Regions from separate parts of the Streptomyces sp. NPDC046931 genome, predicted to be linked through region 3. Evidence: riboswitches for the same ligand, from Rfam matches in the RefSeq annotation. Region 3 holds a riboswitch; each other region holds the start of a gene.
What was found. Region 3 has a riboswitch for thiamine pyrophosphate ahead of thiO (glycine oxidase ThiO). Riboswitches for the same ligand answer to the same signal wherever they lie in the genome.

Region 1 (6,173 bases), on a different contig from region 3:
CCTCGCCCGCGGCGATGGTGCGGGCGGCGGTCGTCACCGCCTCCAGACCGGAGGCGCACAGCCGGTTGACCGTGGCGCCCGGGACGGATTCGGGCAGTCCGGCGAGGAGCGCGGCCATGCGGGCGACGTTGCGGTTGTCCTCGCCTGCCTGGTTGGCGGCGCCCCAGTAGACGTCGTCGATGCGGGCCGGGTCGAGGCCGGGCACGTCCGCGACCAGGGCGCGGATCACCGTCGCGGCGAGGTCGTCGGGCCGTACGGGGGACAGGGCGCCGCGCAGCTTGCCGATGGGGGTGCGGCGGGCTGCCGCGAAGTGGACGGTACGCACGACGGGACTCCTGATCGGCCTCAGACCATTAATTAGCACCGCTAGTTTTAACTATAGACCGCGGACGGCCTACCGGGAAAGCTTCCCGCCCCGCTCCCCCGCTCCGGACCTGCCACCGGGTTTCACCCCATCCGTCCCGGGCACCCGGGCCGGGCAAGACGACCGGCATACCGACCGGCATACCGACCGACAAGGAGAAGCGCGCGATGACCGTGGTGCACAGCACCCTGCCCGAGCCTGCACGCCAGGTCACGGGGGACGCCCTCCAGGAGACCCTGGTGGATCTGCTCGGGCTGTCACTCGTCGGGAAGCAGGCCCACTGGAACATCGTCGGACCGAGGTTCCGTTCGATCCACCTCCAACTGGACGAAGTCGTGGCCACGGCACGCACGTACGCCGACACCGTCGCCGAGCGGGCCGCCGCGCTCGGCGTCCCGCCGGACGGGCGGCCGGAGACCGTCGCGTCCGCCTTCGGCCTGACGGGTGCGAAGGAGGGCTGGCTGCATGACACGGACGTCGTACGGCTGATGGCGGAGTCGCTGGAGACGGCGATCGGACGGCTGCGTACGCGGATCGACGCCACGGAGAAGGCCGATCCGGTCACCCAGGACCTGCTCATCGGACTCACCGCGGAGCTGGAGAAGCAGCGCTGGATGTTCGAGGCCGAGAACTGGCCGCGGGAGGACTGAACCACCGACGAACAGGGGCCGTGCCACCGAGGGCGGAGAGGAGTACGCCATGACCGACGCCCTGGAGATGGACGCGCTGTGGGACGAGTTCCACCGCGTGGTCAACATGACCTCCCAGGAACTCGCAGCCTGGCTGCGGGTCCTGGACGCCGGCGAGGACACCGAGCCGCTGCCCGAGCATGCGGGCCCGCCGACCGGACGGCATGTCCTCGCGATCCTGCAGAAGCGGCGCACGGATCTGACCGACGACGACATCCAGGTGATGCATGAGGTCGTGGACACCGTGACCGCCCAGCAGGACTTGTACGACGAACCGGAGCCCGAGCGTGCCGAGGACGAGGACCGCCGCCATCGGCTGATGACCATCGGCCACGACCCGCTCAAGCCGCCGAAGTGAGATCACCGTGCCCCGCCGCGACAAGGCGGACCGCGTCGTGGGAGAACTCGTCCGCGAACACGGTCACACCTACGCCGAGGAAGCGGGTATCCCGCTCAAGGACGCCCCGCAGCCGCTCTACCGGCTGCTGCTGATGGCCCTGCTGCTCAGCGCCCGCATCCGCACCTCGATCGCCCTGGAGACGGTGCGGGCGCTGCAGGAGGCGGGTCTGCGCGATCCGCGGCGCATGGCCGGGGCCGACTGGCAGGAGCGTGTGGACGCGCTCGGCCGGGGCGGCTACCGGCGCTACGACGAGCGGACGGCGACCCAGCTCGGCGACGGCGCCGAGCTGCTGACGGAGCGTTGGGGAGGCGATCTGCGCCGGCTGCGGAAGGAGGCGGACGGGGACATTCCGACGCTGCGCGAGTTGCTTCAGGAGATTCCGGGGATCGGGCCGGCCGGCGCCGACATCTTCCTGCGGGAGGTGCAGCGGGTCTGGCCGGAGGTGGCGCCGTACGTGGACGCCAAGGCGCTGTCCGGAGCCGAGCGGCTCGGGCTGCCCAAGGACCCGGAGAAACTGGTGGGGCTGGCCGGCGACACCGAACCTACGGTGCTGTCCGCCGCGTTGGTGCGGGCGGCACTGGACAAGAAGGTGGCGGAGGGCGTGCTGGAGCACGCGGCCTAGGACCGCCGCCTCGGCGACCGCCGGCACCGCACGCGAGGGGAGAAGGGCCGCTGCCGGATCCGGCGGCGGCCCATCCGTATGGCACATCCCGCAGCTCGGGTTAATCTTGCCGCCGTACCGGACACGGGGTGCCCCGCTCGGGGCTGAGATCACACCCGTCGAACCTGAACCAGTTCGTACTGGCGGAGGGATGTCTTTCATGCCTTTGGCGCATGTTCCCGGCGGGCTGCCCGCCGACAGCCGGCGAGCCGTCTTCGACGGGCGGATGCCCACCGCACCCGGCGATCTCCGCATCGAGGGGCACGGCATCGAGCCGGTTCCCGAGACCCGTCGCTACGGAGGCCCGGGCCGCCTGTTCACCGTGTGGTTCGCGCCCAATCTGACCATGACCGGTGTGTTCACCGGCACCATCGGTATCGCGCTCGGGCTCGACTTCACCACCGCCCTCGCCGCGGTCGTCCTCGGTACGGTGCTCGGCGCGGTGCCCACCGCCTATCTGAGCACCTGGGGCAGCCGCACCGGCGCCGGTCAGCTGCCGCTCGCCCGGCTCGCGTTCGGGCGGGCGGTGGCTCTGCCGGGTGTGCTCCAGTGGCTGTCGTCGGTCGCCTGGGACGCGCTGATCGGGCTGTTCGGCGGGGACGCGCTGGCCCGGCTGTGCGGCTGGCCGTTCTGGCTGGGTGTCCTGGTGGTGATGCTCGCGCAGGGAGCCCTGGGGGTCCTCGGATACGAGGCGATCCACCGCCTCCAGATCGTGATGACGTTCGTCCTCGCGGCCGCCTTCTCGCTGATCGCCCTGCGGATGTCAGGCAGCGTCCACCCGGCCGCCACGGGCAGCGCACACGGCGCCGACCGGGCGGGCGCGTTCGTGCTGACCAGCACCATCGCGCTCAGCCTCGCCCTGTCGTGGGCGCCGTACGCCAGCGACTTCAGCCGCTATCTGCCGCGTGCCACCTCCCGCTCCCGGATGTTCTGGTGCACGCTGCTCGGACTGGTGGTGTCCTTCGTGGCCGTACAGGCCCTCGGGCTGTGGGCGGCGGCCGCGCTCACCGACCAGACGGCGGCGGGGGTCGAGGCGCTGCTGGGTGGAGGCGCGGCCGGGGCCTTCGGACTGCTGGCCGTGGCGCTGGCGGCACTGTGCAGCAACGCGATGAACGACTACAGCGGTTCCCTGGCGCTTCAGACGGTGGGCGTGCGCATGCCGCGTCCGGCGGCGGCCGCGCTCGCCGCGCTGCTCGGCTTCCCGCTGGTGCTGTGGATGCACGCGGCGGACACGACAGCCCGTTTCCAGAACGTCCTGCTGTTCGTGAGCTACTGGATTCCCGGGTTCGTGGCGATCGTGGTCACCGACTGGCTCGCCCGCCGCGGCACCGGCATCGATCTCGCCGCCGAGACGGCCCGGCCGCGGCCGGTGTGGCCCCCGCTGCTGGCGTTCACCGTGGCGTTCGCGGCGGCGGTGCCCTTCATGGACACCGGCCTGTACGTGGGTCCGGTCGCCCGCGCGCTGCACGGCGCCGACGTCTCGTACTACGTGGCGTTCCTGGTGGCGCTCGCGGTGTACGCGCCGCTGCGCGCCCGAGAGACCCGAGAAGCCCGGAAGGTCCGGCAGTCCCGAGAGGAGGGTCGCGCATGACCGCGCCGCCCCGTGTGCTGACGATCGCCGGATCCGACTCCGGCGGCGGCGCCGGGATCCAGGCCGACCTGAAGACCATGCTGGCGCTCGGCGCGCACGGGATGAGCGTGGTCACCGCGGTGACGGCCCAGAACTCGGTGGGCGTGCAGGGTGCCTGGGAGCTGCCCGTGGAGGCGGTCCGCGCCCAGTACCGCAGCGTCGTCGACGACATCGGCGTCCAGGCGGTCAAGACCGGGATGCTCGCCTCCCCCGCGCTGGTCACGACGGTGGCCGATCTGCTCGCGGACATGGCCGCCCCGGTCGTGGTGGACCCGGTGAGCGTCTCCAAGCACGGAGACCGGCTGCTCGCCGACGACGCGCTGGACGCCCTACGCGGCCGGCTGCTTCCGCTCGCCACGGTCACCACACCCAACCTGGACGAGGTCGCCGAGCTGACCGGTCTGGAGGTGACCGATGAGCCCGGCATGCGCCGCGCGGCCGCGCACCTGCTGTCGTACGGGCCCCGGTGGGTCCTGGTGAAGGGCGGGCATCTGCCCGGGGCGGCCGTGGACCTGCTGACGGACGGCTGCGAGGAGCACTGGTTGCGCGCCGAGCGCCACGACAACCGGCACACCCACGGCACGGGCTGCACCCTCGCCTCGGCCGTCGCGGTCGGGCTCGCGCAGGGCCTCACGGTGCCCGAGGCGGTACGACGGGCCAAGGGGTACGTCACGGCGGCCATCGCGGCGGGCTTCGCGCTGGGCGCCGGCATCGGGCCGGTGGACCACGGGTGGCGACTGCGGGAGGCGGGGGCGTAGGGGACGGGGGTGGGGCGTCGATGACCGGGTGACCGTCGGCTGCACGCTCGTCGGGGTCGTGGTCGCCTCGGCGGTCGGCATCGACCCGGCCTGGTCGGCGCTGGGCGGAGCGCTGGTCCGCGCCGGCCGTGCGCTCGTCCGGCGCCGGGCCACCCCGCTCACGGCGGTACGGGCCGCCGCGCCGTCGTTTCCGGCGTTCGTCCTGGCGCTGGGCATCGTCGTGCGGGCCGTCGTCAACCACGGGCTCGCGGACGCCTCGACCGGCTCGTCCCGGGTGGGACGGGACTGCCCGCCCTGCTCGGGATCGCGGCCCTGGCGGCCCTGCCGGCCAATTCGATCAACAACCTGCCGGCGGTGCCGGTCCTGCTGCCGCCGGCCGTGCCGTCCGGGCCCGGCGCGGTGCTCGCCGCCGTGCTCGGCGTGAACATCGGTCCCGATCTCACCTGTGCGGGGTCGCCGGCCACGCTGCTCTGGCGGCGCCATCGCCCACCGGTACAGCCGCGGCGTCGACCTCAGGGAGTTCACCCCGCTCGGGGCCATCGCGGTACCGGCCGCCCTGGCGGGCGCAGTGGTGGCGTTGTGGGCCTCCCTCCACCTCGTCGGGCCATGAGCGCATGGCCCGCCCGGGGGGCCGGCGCCCGGCCGGCGCAGATCGCTCTTCTCGCGGTGAGCAACCGGTGACCCGCCGTCCGTACTTGACCGGTACAGCGGTACGAGCCGTACCGAGCGACATCCGCCGCACCCGCCGGGCACGCGGGCACGGGGCGGATCCGGACCCGAGGAGCACAGCATGCAGGCGACCGCGCAGATCGGCGTCACCGGACTCGCGGTGATGGGCCGCAATCTGGCCCGGAACTTCGCCCGGCACGGGTACACCGTCGCCGTGCACAACCGCACCCCGACCAGAACCAAGGCGCTGGTCGAGGAGTTCGGACACGAGGGTGCCTTCGTGGCCGCCGAGACGGCCGAGGAGTTCGTGGCGGCACTGGAACGTCCCCGCCGCCTCATGATCATGGTGCAGGCGGGCGCGGCCACCGACGCGGTGATCGAGGAGTTCGCCCCGCTGCTGGAGCACGGCGACATGATCATCGACGGCGGGAACGCACACTTCGCGGACACCCGGCGCCGTGAGCGGTCGCTGCGCGAGCGTGGCATCCACTTCGTCGGCGCGGGCGTCTCGGGGGGCGAGGAGGGCGCCCTGCACGGGCCGAGCATCATGCCCGGCGGTTCACCGGAGTCGTATGCCGCGCTCGGTCCGATGTTCGAGAAGATCAGTGCGAAGGTCGACGGCGAGCCGTGTACGACGCACGTCGGCACCGACGGCGCGGGGCACTTCGTGAAGATGGTGCACAACGGTATCGAGTACGCCGACATGCAGCTGATCGGCGAGGCGTACGACCTGCTGCGTCAGGTGGCCGGACTCTCCCCCGCCGCGATCGCCGAGATCTTCCGCGAGTGGAACAAGGGCCGCCTCGACTCCTATCTGATCGAGATCACGGCCGAGGTGCTGTCCCATGTGGACGCGGCGACCGGCAGGCCGTTCGTGGACGTCGTCGCCGATGCCGCGGGGCAGAAGGGCACCGGGCGCTGGACCGTGCAGACCGCGCTGGAGCTGGGCTCCCCCGTGACCGCCATCGCCCAGGCCACCTTCGCCCGTGCCGCCTCCGGCCA
Region 2 (6,173 bases), on a different contig from region 3:
GTCCATATCTCCCCCGCCGAGCCGGACACTTTCGGCGATGTGCTGATCCGGCTCCAGGTGGGCGGCGACCGGGCGGTGTTCCGGTCGGGTGCGGTCCCCCTGGTGGCGTTCCTCGACCGCACCGACAAGCTGGTGCCGCTCGGGCAGGAGGGATCACTCGCCGACTTCGACGCGCATCTGGAGGAGGCGCTGGACCGGATCCTGGCGGAGGAGCAGAGCGCAGGCTGAGGCGGCGCGCGGCGCCGTAACGCTTCTGCTGGGGCGTCCTCCCGGTCCGGGACGTCTCAGCGCTTGCGGCGGCGCCCTCTCCCCCCACGGGCCGGGGCCGCCGCAGCCGGGGCGGCGGCTGTTCCCGGCCGGTCGGTCGAGACGACGACGGCGGCCAGGATCGTCGTCACCGGCACCGAGGCGACCAGCCCGATCGAGCCGACCAGCGTGCGCACGATCTCCTCGGCGACCAGCTCGCTGCCCGCGACCGAGACCACGCTGCTCTGCGCGATCGAGAAGAGCAGCAGCAGGGGCAGGGCCGCGCCCGCGTATGCCAGGACCAGCGTGTTGACGACCGAGGCGATGTGGTCGCGGCCGATACGGATGCCCGCACGGTACAGACCGCGCCAGCCCATCGACGGGTTGGCCTCGTGCAGTTCCCAGACCGCGGATGTCTGCGTGACGGTCACGTCGTCGAGGACGCCGAGCGAACCGATGATGACCCCGGCGAGCAGCAGTCCGCTCATGTCGATATGCGGGTACAACCCGTGGATCAGACCGGTGTTGTCGTCCGTGTTGCCGGTCAGTGCCGCCCAGCCGATGAACTCCGAGCCCAGTACACCGATCAGCGACAGGGAGATGAGCGTGCCGAGTACCGCGACGGAGGTACGGGCCGAGAGACCGTGGCACATGTAGAGGGCGATCAGCATGATGGCGCTCGACCCGACCACGGCCACGAGCAGCGGATTCGCGCCTTGCAGGATCGCGGGCAGGATGAAGAAACCGAGCACCAGGAAGCTGACGGCCAGCGCGACGAGCGCCATGATCCCGCGCATCCGGCCCACGACCACCACCGCCACGGCGAAGATGCCGGCGAGCAGGGCCATGGGGAACTTTCGGTCCACATCGGTCACCGAGTACTGAAGGTCCTTGGGCGCGGAGGGCTCGTACGCGACCACGACCTTCTCGCCCTCGTGCAACTGCCGTGACTGGTCCGGCTGCACGATCTCCGTGAAGGTACGGCCCTCATCCTTGCCGGTGTCGACGCGGACCGTCGCCTTCTTGCATGTGCCGGCCGGCCGCTGGGGGGCCGAGCCGTCGCCGGTGGACGCGTTCCCGGTCGGGGCCCCACCCGGGGCGTTCACGGAGGCACAGTCCACCGCCACGACCCTGGTGACCGTCGCCTGTTGGGTCTGCCGGTCGAACCCGACGCCGGAACGCTTGTGCGGCGGGACGCCACCGGGCCACAGCACCACGAGCCCGACCACGACCGCCGCCGTGAACGGGATGAGAATCGCGGCGATGACCCTGCGCAGATGCCGTGAGACAGGGGCGGCGGGGCCGTGGCTGTGGCTGTGGGAGTGGACGTGTCCCTCGTCCGGGCCATGGTGGTGACGCGGCTCGGACGGTGGGTGCGAGGGGGGATGCGGGGTCGGGGTCACCGCCCGATCATCGCAAGAACCCGTGAGGCCCACTGTTCAGCTTGCCCAATCAGACGCTAGCGTGAAAGGACCTTTGCACACGCGGGAGCTCGGAGCACCGGGCTGAGAGGGCGCTGACCTCCGCAGGCGCGATGTTTCACGTGGAACATCGACGGCGGAAACCGCTGCGTCGACCGCTGAACCTGTTACCGGGTAATGCCGGCGTAGGGAGTAGGTCTCATGACCATCAAGGACGCACGCACGCCTGCCTCCGTCCAGGGCGAAGAGCCCCAGGAGGCCGGGAAGTCCATCGGCTGGCACAAGGCGTACATCGAGGGCTCGCGCCCCGACCTGCGGGTGCCGGTCCGTCAGGTGCATCTCACCAACGGGCGGTCGGTCACCCTGTACGACACCTCCGGCCCGTACACCGATCCGGTCGCCGAGACCGATGTCCGCAGGGGCCTTGTGCCGCTGCGGGAGAACTGGATCGTCGCTCGCGGCGACACCGAGGAGTATGCGGGCCGCCCCGTCCGTCCCGAGGACGACGGGATCAGGCACACCTCGCCGCGTGGCGGCCTGCGGAACCTCGACGCGGTGTTCCCGGGACGCCCGCGCCAGCCGCGTCGCGGTCGCGACGGTGCCGCGGTGACACAGCTCGCGTACGCGCGCCGCGGGGAGATCACACCGGAGATGGAGTTCGTGGCCCTCCGCGAGAACGTCTCCCCCGAGGTCGTCCGCGAGGAGATCGCGGCGGGCCGGGCGGTGCTGCCGGCCAATGTCAACCACCCGGAGATCGAGCCGATGATCATCGGCAAACGGTTCCTGGTGAAGGTCAACGCCAACATCGGCAACTCCGCGGTCACCTCCTCCATCGAGGAGGAGGTCGAGAAGATGACCTGGGCGACCCGCTGGGGCGCCGACACGGTCATGGATCTGTCCACCGGCCGCAACATCCACACCACCCGTGAATGGGTGCTGCGCAACTCCCCCGTGCCCATCGGCACGGTGCCGCTCTACCAGGCGCTCGAGAAGGTCGACGGTAAGGCCGAGGAGCTGACCTGGGATATCTACAAGGACACGGTCATCGAGCAGGCCGAGCAGGGCGTGGACTACATGACGGTCCATGCGGGTGTGCGCCTGGCGTACGTACCGCTGACGGCGAACCGCAAGACCGGCATCGTCTCGCGCGGCGGCTCGATCATGGCGGCGTGGTGCCTCGCGCACCACAAGGAGTCGTTCCTCTACGAGAACTTCGAGGAGCTCTGCGAGATCCTCGCGGCCTACGACGTCACCTACTCGCTGGGCGACGGCCTGCGGCCCGGTTCGATCGCGGACGCCAACGACGCGGCGCAGTTCGCGGAGCTGCGTACCCTCGGGGAACTCGGCCGCATCGCAAGGGATTTCCACGTACAGACCATGATCGAGGGCCCGGGACACGTCCCGATGCACAAGATCAAGGAGAACATCGACCTTCAGCAGGAGATCTGCGATGAAGCTCCGTTCTATACGCTCGGCCCGCTGACCACGGACATCGCGCCGGCGTACGACCACATCACCTCTGGTATCGGTGCCGCGATGATCGCCTGGTGGGGCACGGCCATGCTCTGCTATGTCACCCCCAAGGAGCACCTGGGCCTGCCCAACCGTGACGACGTCAAGACCGGCGTCATCACCTACAAGATCGCTGCCCACGCGGCCGACCTCGCCAAGGGGCATCCGGGTGCACAGGAGTGGGACGACGCGCTGTCCGACGCGCGTTTCGAGTTCCGCTGGGAGGACCAGTTCAACCTGGCCCTCGACCCGGACACGGCCCGTGAATTCCACGACGAGACCCTTCCCGCCGAGCCCGCCAAGACGGCCCACTTCTGCTCGATGTGCGGTCCGAAGTTCTGTTCCATGAAGATCAGCCAGAGCATCACGGAGCGGTTCGGCGGTGAGGTGGCCGCGGGTGCGACGGCGGACGAGATCGCCGAGGGGATGCTCCAGAAGTCGAAGGAGTTCGCGGCGAGCGGGAACCGGGTGTACCTGCCGATCGCGGAGTGATCCCCCGCTGTGCGGTGCCGGGACAGGTCCCTGGCCGAAGTTCCGGCCCGCACCCCCTCAAGAGAACGCGGGCCGGCTTCGGTGCTCGAGGTCCGTCACTCCGGCTGGTGTTCCGGGCCCCCGAAGTCCGGGCTGGTGAAGTCCGGGCTGGTGAAGCTGGGGCGAGGGCCCGCGGCGGGGCCGCTGTCGGGGCTGCTGAAGCCCGGACGGCCGTAGCCGAGGTGCGGCATGCGGCTGGGGGTCGGTTCCGGTGCCGTGCGGCTCATCGCGGCCGCGCCCGGATCGGCGAGGGCGTCGCGGAGGAACGGCAGGATGCCGCGCTCCAGCAGTGCCTCGTGCCAGGCCTCCCGGGCCCGTGCCACCTCCGTGATCAACTCGTTCCGGGCGTCGGCGTCCCGGGCCGATGAGCTGTTGCGCAGGGCGGTGAGCAGCAGGCCGATCGCGGCGACCAGGATCGCCGCCGCGGTCACCGCGCCGAAGACCCACCCGGTGGTCAGGAGGGTCCGGGCGAATGCCTGGTCGGGGTTGACCATCTTGAGGATGTAGCCCACGAGCAGGAAGATCGCCGCGGCGGCACCGGCGAGGAAAGGGGCGAGGACCGCGGCGACGGCACCCGCTCCGGCGCTCGCCGCGGCCTCCGACATGGTGGCGGCGAGCCCCTGGCCGTCCGCGTCCGGCTCCGCGGCGTCGGCTTCCTCGGCGTTCTCCTGGACGGACGGGGCGGAAGGCGCCGGCCGACGCAGTTCCTCGCGGATCTGCACATAGTGCTGGTATTCGGCCGCCGCCGCCTCGGTGATGAGGGTGGTCGCGTTCAGCGCCATGGTGCGCAGCTGTTCGGGGTTGAGCCGCTGTCCCACAGCGGCCAGATCCGGGCGGTGTGGTGCGGAGCGCAGCGCCTCACCGAGGATCCGCTCGTAGTCCTGGCGGTCCTCGCTCAGCAGGTGCTGCGGAACGCTGTTCATGTGCATCCCCCGATGCTCCGTAGGGCTTGTGGCTCGGCATGCTGACGAGCCGTCGGGCAGAAACGGAGGGGAGCCTGCTACGGATAAGCCGATGGTAGAGCGGTGACGGCACACGGTGACAGGGGGTTTCCGGAAATTGCCCCCTCGGTTCGGGTGCTCCCGGGACGGTCCCCGCCGGGCGGCGCCGTCCCGTCGAACCCTCAGTCGTCCAGGGGGAGTTGCTGGACCAGCAGTTTTCCGGCCATGGTCACACCGCCGTCCATCGCGATCGCCAGACCGTCCGCGTAGATGTGGGGGCCTTCGACGACCGGGCCCGTGTCGTCCTCGCCGTCCTCCGAGCCGACCTCGCCGAGCAGGTAGGGGATGGGGCTGTGGCCGTGGACGATCCGCCTGCCGCCGTAGGTCTGGAGCAGGGACCGTACGGCGTCGGCGCCGCCCTCGTCGCGGAAGGAGAAGCGCTTGGTGAACTTCCGGAAGAGATCCCATACCTCGTCCGCGTCATTGCGCGTGAGGGTCTCGCGGATGGTGTCGTTGACCGCTTCGATGGAGTCGCCGTAGTCGAGGTAGGCGGTGGTGTCCGAGTGGACCAGAAGGTGTCCGTCGACCTCCTCCACCGCGTCGAGACGGGCCATCCACTGAAGGTGGTGGTCCTGCAGGCGGTCCATGTCCGTCTTCTGGCCCCCGTTGAGCAGCCAGGCCGCCTGGAAGGTTGCGGTGCCCGCGCCCGAGTTGACGGGCGTGTCGCCGAACCGTTTGGCGCCGAGCAGCAGCAGTTCGTGGTTGCCCATGAGCGCCTTGCAGTAGCCGCCGGCCGCGGCCGCCTCCGCGGACAGCCGCATCACCAGGTCGATCACACCGATGCCGTCGGGTCCGCGATCGGTGAAGTCCCCGAGGAACCACAGCCGCGCCGTGCCCGCGGACCACTGGCCCTGGGCGTCGATGAGGCCCTTTTCCCGGAGCGCCGCGACGAGCTGGTCGAGATAGCCGTGGACGTCTCCGACCACGAACAGCGGTCCGGGCCCTTCGGCGGGGGGCTCGGCGGGGACGGGGACCGGGTCGACGACCACCTGCGTGTCACCGCGGTTGATGACCGGGAGATCCCGCTCGGTGGGTGTGTACGCGTCGGAGTATCCGGGGGGGTACTCCTCCGGCGGTGCGGGGGGTCCGGTGACCTCATCGGGGGGCGTGCTCTGCGCGTACGGACCGGGCTCGTGGACGTACGCGGGCACCCGGAAGTCGCGCAACGTCTCCGTCCGTTCCGCCTCGGGTCCCTGACCGGCCCCCTGAGTCATCGACCCCTCCACCATCGCGCCGCATCTGCACCACATCGGACTGCCTGGTCGCAGCGGTCCGCGGTGTCGTGGGCCCATCATAGGAATGCGGATCGCGCCATGTGATGACCCAGGGGTGGTGAATCGGGGAAGGACCCCCGGTCACCGCGGCTTTCGCCCTAAATGGACGGTGCTTTCCCTGCTGCGACCAGGTGCGTCACCCGCCTGCGGGCAACCTGCGCGTCACCCTTCCGCGGGCGGCCGGTGTG
Region 3 (6,173 bases):
CGGATCCGCGCGCCCGCCGGGGGATCGGTGCCGATCACCGTGCCGCGCTTGACCGTGTCGCTGTAGGAGTGTCTGACCGGCCCGGCCTCGAGCCCGGCCCGCTTCAGCCGGGTCCGCGCCTCGGCCTCGGTCTTCGCCAGCAGCGGCGGGACCTTGGTGAACTGGCCGGAGTTGATGTACCAGACGCCCGCGCCGACGCCGAAAACCAGCAGTGCGGCGAGGACGAGCGCGAGCACCCCGCGGGGACGCCTGGAGCGCCCGGCGGGCTCGGGCGGCGGGGTCTGGAGCAGGCTCGTCCGGTTGAGTACGGCCTCGGAGTCGCCGTGGTCGCCGCGCGCCGGGCGGCCCGGCAGCAGACGCGGGATCACGCTCGTACGGTCCTCGGCGTTGTCGTGCTCGGAGGCGAGGGCCCCCGGCGGTACGGCGTCCAGCTGTTCGGCGGTGAGCGCGCTGCGCGCGTCGAGCACCTGGCCGAGCAGCGCCACCGCGTCGTCCGGACGCAGCTCCGGGTTGCGGGCGGTCGCCGCCGTGACCAGTTCGTCCAGTTCGACCGCCAGCCCCGGCACGGCGGCCGACGGCGGCGGCACGTCCTCGTTCAGATGCCGGTAGAGCACCTGGGCGGGGGAGTCGCCGTGGTGCGGCTTGGCGCCGGTCAGCATCTCGTACAGGACGACCCCGCACGCGTACACGTCGACCCGGGGGTCGGCCGTGCCGTGTTCTATCTGTTCCGGGGCGAGGTAGGAGACGGTGCCGAGGACGGCGCCCGTGGTGTTGGTGACGGTGTCGACGGCCCGGACGAGACCGAAGTCGGCCACCTTGACCCGGCCGTCGTCACCTATCAGTACGTTCTCCGGCTTCATGTCGCGGTGCACGAACCCGGCACGGTGCGCGGCGCCCAGCGCGGCCAGCACCGGCTCCAGGATGTCCAGGGCGGCGCGCGGGCGCAGCGCCCCCCGGTCGCGCAGCACGTCACGCAGGGTGCACCCGGCGACGTACTCCATGGCGAGGTAGACGTACGACCTGTCGGTGCCCTGGTCGAAGACCTGCACCACATTGGGGTGGGCGAGGCGCGCGACCGACTTGGCCTCACGGATGAAGCGCTCGACGAACGACGCGTCCGCGGCCAGTGCCGGGTGCATCACCTTGAGCGCGAGGACGCGGTCCAGGCGGGTGTCCACGGCCCGGTAGACCGCGGCCATCCCGCCGGTCGCGATCCGTGCGTCCACGCGATAGCGGCCGTCGAGCACCTGCCCGACGAGGGGGTCCTGAAGGGTCGTATCCACGCAGGTGAGTCTACGAGGGACCACTGTCGGCCCTCTCCGTCGCCGCCCCACCGGGGCACGACTGCAGCCGAGCTGTGACGCACCCCGCATGTGGGGCCGGCCCGCCTGCGCGCGGCCGCGGTGGCCGGCCCCGGACTCAGAAGGCGGGCCGCTCCGGGTCCAGGCGGGCCATGCCCTCCGTCGGCGACGACGCCTCCGCGAAGTGCCGGCGCGGAATGCGCCCGGCCCGCCGGGCCAGGCGGCCCGCCTCCACCGCGTGCCGCATCGCCTCCGCCATCAGGACCGGTTCCTGCGCCCGGGTGACCGCCGAGGCGAGCATCACCCCCGCGCAGCCCAGCTCCATCGCCAGGGCCACATCCGAGGCCGTGCCCGCGCCCGCGTCCAGGATGACCGGCACACGCGCGTGCTCCACGATCAGCTGGAAGTTGTGCGGGTTGCGGATACCGAGCCCGGAGCCGATCGGCGAGCCCAGCGGCATGATCGCGGCGCAGCCGACGTCCTCCAGCTTCCGGGCGAGGACGGGGTCGTCGTTCGTGTACGGCAGGACGGTGAAACCGTCGTCGACCAGAGTCTCGGCCGCGTCCATCAGCTCGATCGGGTCGGGCAGCAGCGTCCGCTCGTCGGCGATGACCTCCAGCTTCACCAGGTCGGTGCCCAGCGCCTCGCGCGCAAGACGGGCGGTGAGCACCGCCTCGCCCGCGGTGAAGCAGCCCGCCGTGTTGGGCAGCACCCGGATGCCGAGCCGGTCGAGCACGGACAGCACCGAGCCGTGCACCGAGGCGTCGACGCGCCGCATCGCGACCGTCGTCAGCTCCGTACCGGACGCCACCAGCGCCCGCTCCATGACATCGAGGCTCGGCGCACCGCCGGTGCCCATGATCAGCCGGGACGAGAACGTCGTCCCACCGAGGACGAAGGGATCGTCGGCCATCGGATCAGCCTCCTTGAACGGCGGTGAGGACCTCGACACGATCCCCCTCGGAGATGCGGGTCGACGGCCACTGCGCGCGCGGGACGACGGTTTCGTTGAGGGCGGCCGCCACACCGGAGGGAGCCGCGGTGAGTGCTCGTACGACGGCGTCGAGTGCGGTACCGGGAGCGAACTGGCGGGACTCCCCGTTGACCGAGATGTTCATGCGGGCTGCTCCGTGAGCGTGGCGGCGGCGAACCGCCGGGGCGTGAAGGGGCGGGCCTCGTCCGGCAGCTCGCCCGTGGTCAGGACATGGGCCATGACGTCACCGGTCACCGGGGTGAGCAGGACGCCGTTGCGGTGGTGCCCCGTGGCCAGCAGCAGGCCGTCCAGCTCCGTCGGGCCGAGCAGCGGCGCGTTGTCCGGGGAGCCCGGGCGCAGTCCGGCCCGGGTCTCGGTCAGCGGCAGCTCGGTGATTCCGGGGACCAGCTCGTGGGCGTCGCGCAGCAGCTCGTAGACCCCGCCCGCGGTGACCGTCGTGTCCCAGCCCAGTTCCTCGCTGGTCGCGCCGACCACCAGCTCGCCGTTCTCACGCGGCACCAGGTAGAGGTGGCCGCCGCGGACGACGGCGCGCACGGTACGGCTCAGGAACGGTGCGTACCCCTTCGGCACGGTCAGCCGCAGCACCTGCCCCTTCACCGGGCGCACGGGGGGCAGGACCTGCTCGGGAACCCCGGCGAGCCGTCCGCTGAGACTGCCCGCGGCGAGGACGACCTGCCCGGCGGCGAGCTCGGTGCCGCCGGCGGTGCCGACGCCGGCGGCGCGCTCCCGCAGTACCGTCAGCCGCTCGGCCCATCCGCGGTGGAAGACGACGCCGGCCCGTTCACAGGCCGTGAGCAGCGCCGCGACGAGCCGCCGCGGGTCGATCTGGTGATCGCCGTCGACCCTGAGCCCGCCGCGCACACCGGGCGCGAGCATCGGCTCCAGGCGGCGGCACTCGCGGCCGCTCAGCCACTCCGACGCGAGGCCGGACCGCTGCTGGAGGGCATGCAGTTCCCGCAGGTGGGCGCGGTCGTCGGCGTCCAGCGCGACGGCGAGCGTGCCGCACCGGCGGTAGCCGAGGTCCTGGCCGGCGGCCTCGGTCAGCTCGGCGGCGAAGTCCGGGTAGCGGCGCGCGGACTCCAGATTGAGTGCGAGCAGCGTCTGCTCGCCGTAGTGCAGTTCGGTGACGGCGGCGAGCATCCCGGCGGCCACCTGGGCGGCTCCACCACCCGGGGCGGGATCCACCACGGTCGTGGCCAACCCGTGCTGCGCGGCGCGCCAGGCCGTGACGAGTCCGATGATTCCGCCCCCGACCACGAGGACGTCTGAGGTACGTATGGGCGACATGGGCGTCCAGCCCCCTCCCTTCGCCGGCATGATCCGGATCAGGTTCGTACGGTCGGAGGCCGGCCAGCCTCCCTCTCAGCCCGGTGCGTCCGGGCTCCCGCGAGTGCTTGTACGGGGGCCACCCTAGTCCGTGCCCGTCCGCGCCGGTAAGAGAGCCTCACGGGGGTGAGGTTGTACCGCCGTCGGGCGGGTATGCGAAGGGGAGACCGCCCCCGGTTCCCCGGTGCGCGCGGCTCGGACGGGGTGCGGCAGCCAGCGGGACGAGTGCTGTGGAGCAGGTCACTCAGCATGCCCCCTGACTGACGCATTGTCAGTTGACTATGGTGATCAGGTGAGCGAGCAGACGCAGGCACGGGGCGATTCGGCACGGCGCGTCGTCGTCGTGGGCGCGGGCATGGCCGGGGTGCAGACCGCGGTCGCCCTGCGCGAACAGGGCTTCACCGGCAGCGTGACACTGATCGGCGCGGAGCCGCACCAGCCGTACGACAGGCCGCCGCTGTCCAAGGCCGTGCTGCTCGGCAAGGCCGAGGGCTCCGCCTTCGACGTCGACTTCGAGGCCCTGCGCATCGAACTCCGGCTGGGCTGCGAGGTGGTCGGCCTGCGCCCCGGCGACCACGAGCTGGACACCACCGAGGGACCCGTCCCATACGACGTTCTCGTCCTCGCCAGCGGAGCCGAACCCATCCGGCTGCCGGGCGCGCACGGCGTCCCCGGTGTGCATCTGCTGCGCACGCTGGACGACGCCGAGCGGCTGCGGCCGGTCCTCGCCGAGCAGCACGACATCGTGGTCGTGGGCGCGGGCTGGATCGGTGCCGAGTTCGCCACCGCGGCGCGTGAGGCGGGCTGCGCGGTGACCGTGGTGGAGGCCGCGGACCGGCCGCTCGCGGGGGCGCTGCCCGCGGAGGTGGCCGCGCCGATGGCCGCCTGGTACGCGGACAGCGGGGCCGAACTGCGCACCCGCGCGCGCGTGGACCGCGTCGAGCCGGGGGCCGTGGTGCTCGACGACGGGTCCCGGGTGCCGGCGGGCGCGGTGGTCGTGGGCATCGGAGCGCGCCCGGCCACGGCGTGGCTCGCCGGCTCGGGCATCGAGCTGGGCGTGCACGGGGAGGTACTGGCCGACGAGCATCTGCGTACATCGGTGCCGGACGTGTACGCGGTCGGGGACTGCGCGTCCTTCCCGTCGGGGCGGTACGAGCAGCGCCTGCTGGTCCACCACTGGGACAACGCCCTCCAGGGCCCGCGCACGGTGGCCGCGAACATCATCGGGGAGACACCGATGGCGTACGACCCCGTGCCGTACTTCTGGTCGGAGCAGTTCGGCCGCTTCGTCCAGTACGTGGGCCACCATGCGTCCGCCGATCAGACGGTGTGGCGCGGGGACCCGGGGGGAGCCGCCTGGGCGGTGTGCTGGCTGCGCTCCGGCCGGCTGGTGGGCCTGCTGGCGGTGGGCCGCCCCCGGGACCTGGCGCAGGGCCGTCGGCTGATCGAATCGGGTGCCCCGATGGACCCCGGCCTGCTGGCGGATCCCTCGCGCCCGCTGAAGGAGGCGACGGCCTAGCCTCTGCCCTGCGCATCCCCCCGTCAGCGGGACGCGGCGGCCCTCCGTGTCCACCGCCGGAGGCAACCCGCACTCCACCGGAGGCGCCCCGCTTCCGACTGTCAGTCCGGGATGGCACGCTTGATCCCGTGACCGAGATTGACGCAAAGATCGATGCTCTTGTGCCCGCCTGGCTCACCGTCCCCGACATCGCCGAAGCCCTCGGCGTCGAGGTGACCCGCGTGCGACAGCTGGTCAAGGAGGGCCAGCTCATCGCCGTACGCCGCGGCGAGAACCGCGCACTGCACATCCCCGCCGCCTTCATCGACGGGGACAAGGTGGTCAAGGGCCTGTCCGGCACCCTGACCCTGCTGCGGGACGACGGCTTCACGGTCGAAGAGATGATCGAGTGGCTGTTCACGTCCGATCCCACCCTGCCCGGCACCCCCGCGCAGGCCCTCAGGGAGAATCGCGGCACGGAGGTGAAGCGCCGCGCTCAGGCGCTCGCCGTCTGATCCGATCGAGAAAAACCGTCCGGCGTACGGACCGCGGGTCCACGGGCCCCGGCCTCCGGTCGGCCGCGCCCGCCGCGGCCCGTACGCCACCGACCCCGGGGGACCCACCGTGCCCGAAACCGCCCGCACCGCCCGGCTCGCCGACGCCCGTGTCTACCTGTGCACGGATGCCCGCAAGCGCCAGGGCGACCTCGCCGAGTTCCTCGACGCGGTCCTCGCCGGCGGTGTCGACATCGTGCAGCTGCGCGACAAGGGCATGGAGGCGGCCGAGGAACTGGAGCATCTGAAGGTCTTCGCCGACGCCTGCGCTCGCCACGGCAAGCTGCTGGCGGTGAACGACCGTGCGGACGTCGCGCACGCGGCCGCCTCGGACGTCCTGCACCTCGGCCAGGGCGATCTCCCGGTCCCCGCGGCCCGCGCCCTCCTCGGCGACGATGTCCTCATAGGCCGCTCGACGCACTCCGCGGCGGAGGCCGAGGCCGCCGCCGTCCAGGACGGCGTGGACTACTTCTGCACGGGACCCTGCTGGCCCACCCCCA

Region 1: it holds a riboswitch for thiamine pyrophosphate, as region 3 does, so the genes downstream of both, ABZ876_RS33970 (cytosine permease) here and thiO (glycine oxidase ThiO) in region 3, are expected to answer to the same signal.
Region 2: it holds a riboswitch for thiamine pyrophosphate, as region 3 does, so the genes downstream of both, thiC (phosphomethylpyrimidine synthase ThiC) here and thiO (glycine oxidase ThiO) in region 3, are expected to answer to the same signal.

Annotation. Positions count from the first base shown of each region.
Region 1 is NZ_JBEYWX010000030.1:41,525-47,697, forward strand. Features, by position in the region: gene ABZ876_RS33950 (thiolase family protein) at 1-325, opposite strand, end outside; gene ABZ876_RS33955 (DNA starvation/stationary phase protection protein) at 532-1,014, shown strand; gene ABZ876_RS33960 (DUF3140 domain-containing protein) at 1,064-1,411, shown strand; gene ABZ876_RS33965 (endonuclease) at 1,419-2,075, shown strand; TPP riboswitch at 2,190-2,283, shown strand; gene ABZ876_RS33970 (cytosine permease) at 2,275-3,705, shown strand; gene thiD (bifunctional hydroxymethylpyrimidine kinase/phosphomethylpyrimidine kinase) at 3,702-4,502, shown strand; partial or broken gene ABZ876_RS33980 (ArsB/NhaD family transporter) at 4,531-5,112, shown strand; gene gndA (NADP-dependent phosphogluconate dehydrogenase) at 5,293-6,173, shown strand, end outside.
Region 2 is NZ_JBEYWX010000002.1:177,803-183,975, reverse strand. Features, by position in the region: gene ABZ876_RS04880 (SsgA family sporulation/cell division regulator) at 1-228, shown strand, start outside; gene ABZ876_RS04875 (YibE/F family protein) at 285-1,649, opposite strand; TPP riboswitch at 1,721-1,876, shown strand; gene thiC (phosphomethylpyrimidine synthase ThiC) at 1,869-3,671, shown strand; gene ABZ876_RS04865 (hypothetical protein) at 3,767-4,639, opposite strand; gene ABZ876_RS04860 (metallophosphoesterase) at 4,834-5,940, opposite strand.
Region 3 is NZ_JBEYWX010000003.1:72,068-78,240, forward strand. Features, by position in the region: gene pknB (Stk1 family PASTA domain-containing Ser/Thr kinase) at 1-1,283, opposite strand, end outside; gene ABZ876_RS07525 (thiazole synthase) at 1,420-2,214, opposite strand; gene thiS (sulfur carrier protein ThiS) at 2,219-2,419, opposite strand; gene thiO (glycine oxidase ThiO) at 2,416-3,582, opposite strand; TPP riboswitch at 3,581-3,693, opposite strand; gene ABZ876_RS07540 (FAD-dependent oxidoreductase) at 3,914-5,140, shown strand; gene ABZ876_RS07545 (Rv2175c family DNA-binding protein) at 5,269-5,634, shown strand; gene thiE (thiamine phosphate synthase) at 5,744-6,173, shown strand, end outside.